Methylovirgula sp. 4M-Z18: one gene and its partner. The protein of the gene in region 1 interacts with the protein of each later gene in a pairwise test. Links are inferred from orthologs where the notes say so. Each region holds a gene or a part of one and is shown in the gene's direction. Other genes may lie near its edges. The genes, in order: dnaA and V9T28_RS10720.

What was found.
Region 2: the proteins of dnaA (region 1) and V9T28_RS10720 interact in binary tests that used the Escherichia coli proteins (3 or more experiments, as listed by UniProt). The link is inferred for Methylovirgula sp. 4M-Z18 from one-to-one orthologs.

Annotation. Positions count from the first base shown.
Region 1 is NZ_CP149574.1:4,643,030-4,646,181, reverse strand. The notes cover bases 306-3,136. They hold dnaA (chromosomal replication initiator protein DnaA), read left to right. Parts: upstream 306-867; coding sequence 868-2,406; downstream 2,407-3,136. Other genes in these bases: V9T28_RS21500 (FMN-binding glutamate synthase family protein), read right to left, coding at 2,704-3,136; V9T28_RS21510 (rhodanese-like domain-containing protein), read left to right, coding at 369-809. Also shown: more of V9T28_RS21500, read right to left, coding at 3,137-3,152. UniProt on the Escherichia coli protein: Plays an essential in the initiation and regulation of chromosomal replication. Binds in an ATP-dependent fashion to the origin of replication (oriC) to initiate formation of the DNA replication initiation complex once per cell cycle.
Region 2 is NZ_CP149574.1:2,309,395-2,312,556, forward strand. What follows is about bases 40-2,880. They hold V9T28_RS10720 (replicative DNA helicase), read left to right. Parts: upstream 40-633; coding sequence 634-2,127; downstream 2,128-2,880. Other genes in these bases: V9T28_RS10715 (class I SAM-dependent methyltransferase), read right to left, coding at 40-353; alr (alanine racemase), read left to right, coding at 2,130-2,880. Outside these bases: more of V9T28_RS10715, read right to left, coding at 1-39; more of alr, read left to right, coding at 2,881-3,162. UniProt on the Escherichia coli protein: The main replicative DNA helicase, it participates in initiation and elongation during chromosome replication. Travels ahead of the DNA replisome, separating dsDNA into templates for DNA synthesis.

The DNA of each region.
Region 1 (3,152 bases):
TGCCATGATTCCAGCCAATTATGGCAGTCAAGTGAGAGCGGGAAGAATCTTTTTTTGGCCCGTTTTTGGGGCGTGCATGACGATTACGTGACTCTTTGCGTTGCGTGGCCCGATGCCGCTGTGTATTGTCATTTTGTCGGCGGGGCCTTTCCCGTAGGCTTTCCAGAATTGATAAACAATACCAACCTCGTTTGCGGGGGAGAATGTGCTTTGCACCAAGTTCCTATTTACGTAAGCGTTTATATCGAGAGTATTGAGAGTCAGTACCGTAGTTTCTTTACTAAGAAGGCCTGACAAAACCGACAAAGACGCCATGTGGCCGGGGCTTAGACTGAGGGCGTATTGTCCGCAGAGGGGTAGCTGTGACTATGAATACAGAGGCAGGATATGCGGGTGATGTGACGGCGGTCGAGGCTTTCGACCTGCTGAAGCAGCACGCCGATGCGCAATTGGTCGATGTTCGCACTCGGGCCGAGTGGAGTTTTGTGGGTCTGCCCGATTTGAGCTCGGTCAATCGCGACCCGATCTGCATCGAATGGCAGCAATATCCTTCCATGGTCGTCGCGACGAATTTCGCCGACGTGCTCGATAACGAATTGCGCGCCCGCGGCATCCCGTCCGACGCCCCGATTCTGTTTCTGTGCCGTTCCGGCGCGCGCAGCCTCGCCGCGGCGCGCGCATTGACGACCAAGAATTATTCGCAATGTTTCAATATTTCCGGCGGCTTTGAGGGGCCGCCCGACACCTCCCGCCATCGCGGGATGGTCGATGGCTGGAAGGCGCACGCGTTGCCTTGGATTCAATCTTAAGAACACGATCCGGCAACGTTTCTCCCCTAAATCCTCAAGCTCAGAAAAGCCCACAGCCATGTTCAAGTCGCAAGCTGCTGCTGCACATACGCCCGTTCTGTCACTCGAATCCGCGGATGAGGATTCCGCTCCGAACGAGAAAGAAATTTGGCATCGTGCCGGTCGCCGCTTGAAGGCCGAACTCGGCGAAGAAACCTTCAACGCCTGGTTTGGCCGTGTGGAGCTCGACGCGATCTGTGCCGGTACGGCAGAGCTCTCGGTGCCGACGCGTTTCCTGAAGAGCTGGATCGAATCTCACTACACCGACAAGTTGGTTGCAGCGCTCGCGGCCGAACATCGCGAGATCAAGACTCTGCATGTGAATCTGCGCTCGGCCGTGTCGCGGCCGGCAGCGCCGCCGCGCCTGGTGCGCGGCGCGGAAATGGCTGCGGCAGTGCCGCACAAAGCGCTCGAGGTAGCGGCGGACGCAGCGGAGCGCGCTCTGCATCGCGCTGCGTCGAGTGCACCGCGCGCGCCTTCGGCCAAAGTCACGGCGGCGACGGAAGTCGATGGTCTGAGCGGCTCGCCGCTCGATCGCCGGCTCTCCTTCGGGAGTTTCCTGATCGGCCGTTCCAATCAATTGGCGCATGCAGCCGCGCAGAATGTCGCGAACGGCAAGCCAGGCGATCCGGCGCTATATAATCCGCTCTACATTCACGCGAGCGTCGGCCTCGGCAAAACCCATCTCTTGCAAGCGGTCGCCCATGCGGCGAGCGAACAGCGCCGGCGCGTGATCTATCTGACCGCTGAAAAATTCATGTACGGTTTCGTCTCGGCGCTCAAAGCGCAAACGGCCATCGCCTTCAAGGAAAAGCTGCGCGCGATCGACGTGCTGATCATCGACGACGTGCAATTCTTGCAGGGCAAGCAGATCCAACAGGAATTCTGCCACACGCTGAATGCGCTGATGGATGCGGGGCGTCAGATCGTTATCGCCGCGGATCGTCCGCCGTCCGATCTCGAAGCGCTCGAAGAGCGGGTGCGCTCGCGCCTTGCCTGCGGCCTGTGCGTCGAGATGGGCGCGCTCGACGAAGCCTTGCGCGTGAAGATTCTCGAAACGCGGATCCAAGCCGCCAAGGCGACGCAGCCAGGCTTCGACGTGCCGAACGCGGTCGTGTCATATGTGGCGCACGCCATCACCACCAATGGCCGCGATCTCGACGGTGCGGTCAATCGCCTGCTGGCGCATACGACGCTTTCCGGCGCGCCGCTGAGCGTCGAGACGGCGGAGAACGCGATCCGCGATCTCATTCGCACGCGCGAGCCCAAGCGCGTGAAGATCGAAGACATTCAGAAGCTCGTCGCCAATCACTACAATGTGAGTCGCGCCGATATTCTCTCGTCGCGTCGCACCGCCACCGTCGTGCGGCCGCGCCAGATCGCGATGTTCCTGTCGAAGGTCTTGACCCTGCGCTCCTTGCCCGAAATCGGCCGCCGCTTCGGCGGACGCGATCACACGACCGTCCTGCACGCGGTGCGCAAGATCGAAGGGCTTACCGGTGCGGACAAGAGCCTTTCCGATGAGATCGAGCTTTTGAAGCGCATGCTGCTCGAGTAGGCTTCGATTTTGATTTCGCCACCGGCGCTGGTTTTGCCGGCGTCGAGGCTGTCTGCTGCGTGCGCAATTCCTTGCAGGAAATCATCGTGACATAATGGGTGCACGCACTGCCCGCGGCCCGATGCGGATCCGCGCACACATGCCGGATCGGACAGGAAAACGCGTTTTTCCGCGCCGCTTCGGCACCGGACGCCAAGCCCACGCTCAGCAACGCAATCAATAGGCAATTAAGGACGTTCAATCGCTTGCGCATAACGCGCTGAGAGATAGAGCGTCCAACGATCCGTTCAAGGCTGCTCATGCCGGCTTGAAACTCTGCGCATCGGCCATCGCCCAGATGTCCGCATAGGTTTTGTTGGCGCTGCCAGCCAGGAGTTCGCCGGACTGCAAGAACGTGTAGATATCCGCGAAGCTCTTCACCTCGGACAGCGACGTGCGCATCATAATCTGGCTCGGCTTGATCTCGTTCGGATGCGCGAGTCCGGCGGCGCCGATGAGTTCGCTCAAGGCCTGCAAAGTGGAATCGTGGAAGCGATGCACGCGTGCGGCCTTGTCCGGCACATCCAGCGCTGCCCCGCGCCGCGGATCCTGCGTCGCGACGCCGGTCGGGCAGCGGTCGGTATGGCAGGAGAGCGATTGCACGCAGCCGAGTGCGAACATGAAGCCGCGCGCCGCATTGCACCAATCAGCGCCGAGCGAGAGCACGCGGGCAATATCGAAGGCTGTGACGATGCGGCCGCTCGCGC
Region 2 (3,162 bases), 2.3 Mb from region 1 along the record:
TCGTCACGCCGCAAATACTGCAAGAGCGAGTTGGCAATTACGATGTCGAGGCTTTGAGCAGGCAACGCCGCAAGATCGCTATCCGATAGAATCGTGACGTTCGCAGTCGCGGCAAATTGCCCACGCAATTTACCCTGCACGTTTGGCGCGGAATCATAAAGGTAGAGCCGCGCCGCTTTCGCCGCGACGATCGCGGCCCCGAGAGCCTCGCCACAACCGTAATCGAGCACGCGCGCGCCGCCGGGGGGAACGAGCGCGGCCATGTCCTTGGCGATGCGATCATAGTGCAATGCCTTGTGCCGGGCATTGACATAAATGGAATGTTCGCCGTTCCAAAACTCGCGCCAAGACATAGCGACAAACTCCGATCAGCACTGCGCCCCGCTCCATGCGAATAAGGCGCCAACCCGTCAAGCTCTTTTTTTGCCCCGTGCGGTGCAGTGGATAATGTTGATATCTACTCGCACGTCAGGCCGGCAAAACGATTCTTCAACACTTTAGCCAGCGCCCGTGCCAGAAGACGCCTCCCCTCTTCGGCCCATCTCTGTGTTAAACTGAAGCACTTGAGTCGGATCAACGCTCCGCAACGGCGTTTAAGACGAGATTATTTAAAATGATTAGAAACGATTAGAAATGGCGAATGTCGAACCATTGACCGGACGCCTTCCGGTTGCGCAGCAACCCAGCTTTCGCGTTGCCCCGCACAATCTCGAGGCGGAACAGGCCTTGCTAGGCGCCATTCTGGTCAACAATGACGCGTTTGACCGCGTCTCCGATTTTTTGCGCGCGGAGCATTTTCAGGAGACACGGCACGGCAAGATTTACGAAATTTGCGCCTCGCTCATTCGTTCCGGCAAGATCGCATCGACCGTAACCGTCAAAACCTTCCTGAACGAAGCGGAATGGGGCGACGTCAATCCGGCAAAATATCTTGGTCGTTTGGCCTCGGAGGCCACGTCGATCATCAATGTCGGCGACTATGCGCACGCCATTTATGACCTTGCCGTCCGCCGCCAGCTCATTCGTATCGGCGAAGACATTGTCAACACTGCCTACGACGCGCCGGTCGATCTCACGCCGCGCACCCAGATCGAAGAGGCCGAGCGCAATCTGTATCAGGTCGCAGAAAGCGGCCGTGCCGATGGCGGGTTCCAATCTTTCGGCAATGCGCTCACCATCGCCATGGATATGGCGGCCAAGGCCTTCCAGCGCGATGGGGCTTTATCGGGCGTGTCAACCGGCTTGAGAGAACTCGACCGCGTGATGGGCGGCTTGCAGCGCTCCGACCTCCTCGTCCTTGCCGGGCGACCGGGCATGGGCAAGACGTCGCTTGCAACCAATATCGGCTTCAACATCGCCAAGGCCTACCGGTTCGAAACGAAAGCCGACGGGTCGCACGAGGCCGTCAATGGCGGCATCGTCGGCTTCTTTTCGCTCGAAATGTCGGCGGAGCAATTGGCCGCCCGTATCATCGCTGAACAATCCGGCGTCGCCTCCTACAAAATTCGCCGCGGCGATATGACGGAGCATGATTTTCAGCATCTCACCGATGCGGCGCGCGAAATTCAAACGATCCCATTCTACATCGACCAGACCGGCGGCATCTCGATCGCGCAACTGACAGCCCGGGCCCGCCGCCTCAAGCGCCAGCGCGGCCTTGACGTGTTGATCATCGACTATATTCAGCTCCTCTCCGGCTCCAAATCGAAAGGCGACAATCGCGTGCAGGAGCTGACGGAAATCACCACCGGTCTCAAAGCCCTGGCCAAAGAACTCAGCGTCCCTATCATTGCGCTGTCGCAGCTCTCGCGTCAGGTCGAACAGCGCGACGACAAGCGCCCGCAATTGTCGGACTTGCGTGAATCAGGCTCTATCGAACAGGACGCCGACGTGGTGATCTTCGTGTATCGCGAAGAATATTATCTGAAAAATCGCGAGCCGCGGGCGGGCACCGAGGAACATATCACCTGGATGAACGAAATGGAGCGCGCGCATGGCCGCGCCGAAGTGATCATCGGTAAGCAGCGCCATGGCCCGACGGGAACGGTCGAGCTGCAATTCGAAGCCGAAGTGACGCGCTTCTCGGATCTTGCGAGCGAGGACAATCTGCCGGTACAGATGGATTGAGCATGATTCCTGATATTCTCGAGACCCAATCCAACGGCATTCTCACCATCGACTTGCGCGCCCTCGCGGACAATTGGCGCCTGCTGAAAGCCCGAGTCGCGCCGGCGGAATGCACGGCGGTGGTCAAGGCCAATGCCTATGGCATCGGGATCGAGCAAGCAGTGCCGGCATTGCTGCGTGCCGGCTGCAAAACATTCTTTACCGCCCATGTCAGCGAAGCGATCCGCGCACGTGCGGTTGCGAGCGACGCAACGATCTACGTGCTCAACGGCCTGCCCGCCGACAGCGTCGCGCTCTACGGTCAATATAATTTGCGCGCCGTGATCGGTAGCCCGCAGGATCTCGTGCTGTGGCAAAACCATATGCGGCAGCCGTTCGCGCTGCATGTGGAATCCGGCATGAACCGGCTTGGCTTCGAGCCGGGAACGGAACAGATTCTCGCGGCCAACCTGCCGGCGCCGCCCGCCCTGCTGATGAGCCACTTCATCGCTGCGGAGGAACCGGACAATGCCGGCAATCAACGGCAGATCGATCATTTCGCGCATGTGCGCAATTATTTCGACGCGTCGGTCCCGGCGAGCCTATGCAATTCGAGCGGCATATTTCTGGAGCAACGCCCCTTCCATGACCTGGTGCGCCCCGGCTTTGCGCTTTACGGCGGCAATCCGACTCCGGGCCGCGCCAATCCGATGCGGCCAGTCGTCGCGCTCGACGTGCGCATCCTGCAGATCCGGCAGATCGCCGCCGGCCAGACCGTCGGCTACAATGCCCGCTGGACGGCGCCGCGACCGTCGCGTCTGGCGATCTTGAGTCTTGGCTATGCCGACGGGTTCCCCATGGGCGCCGGCCACATCGACGGGCGCACGACGCCGGGCGCACAGGCAATCATCGCCGGCTACCCCTGCCCGTTCGTCGGCCGCACATCCATGGATCTGACGGTCGTCGATGTCACCGATGTACCGGAAGAGGCGCTGCAACATGCCGCCATGGCGCGCATTCTCGGCGACGAGATCAGTGTGAACGATCTGGCCGAGC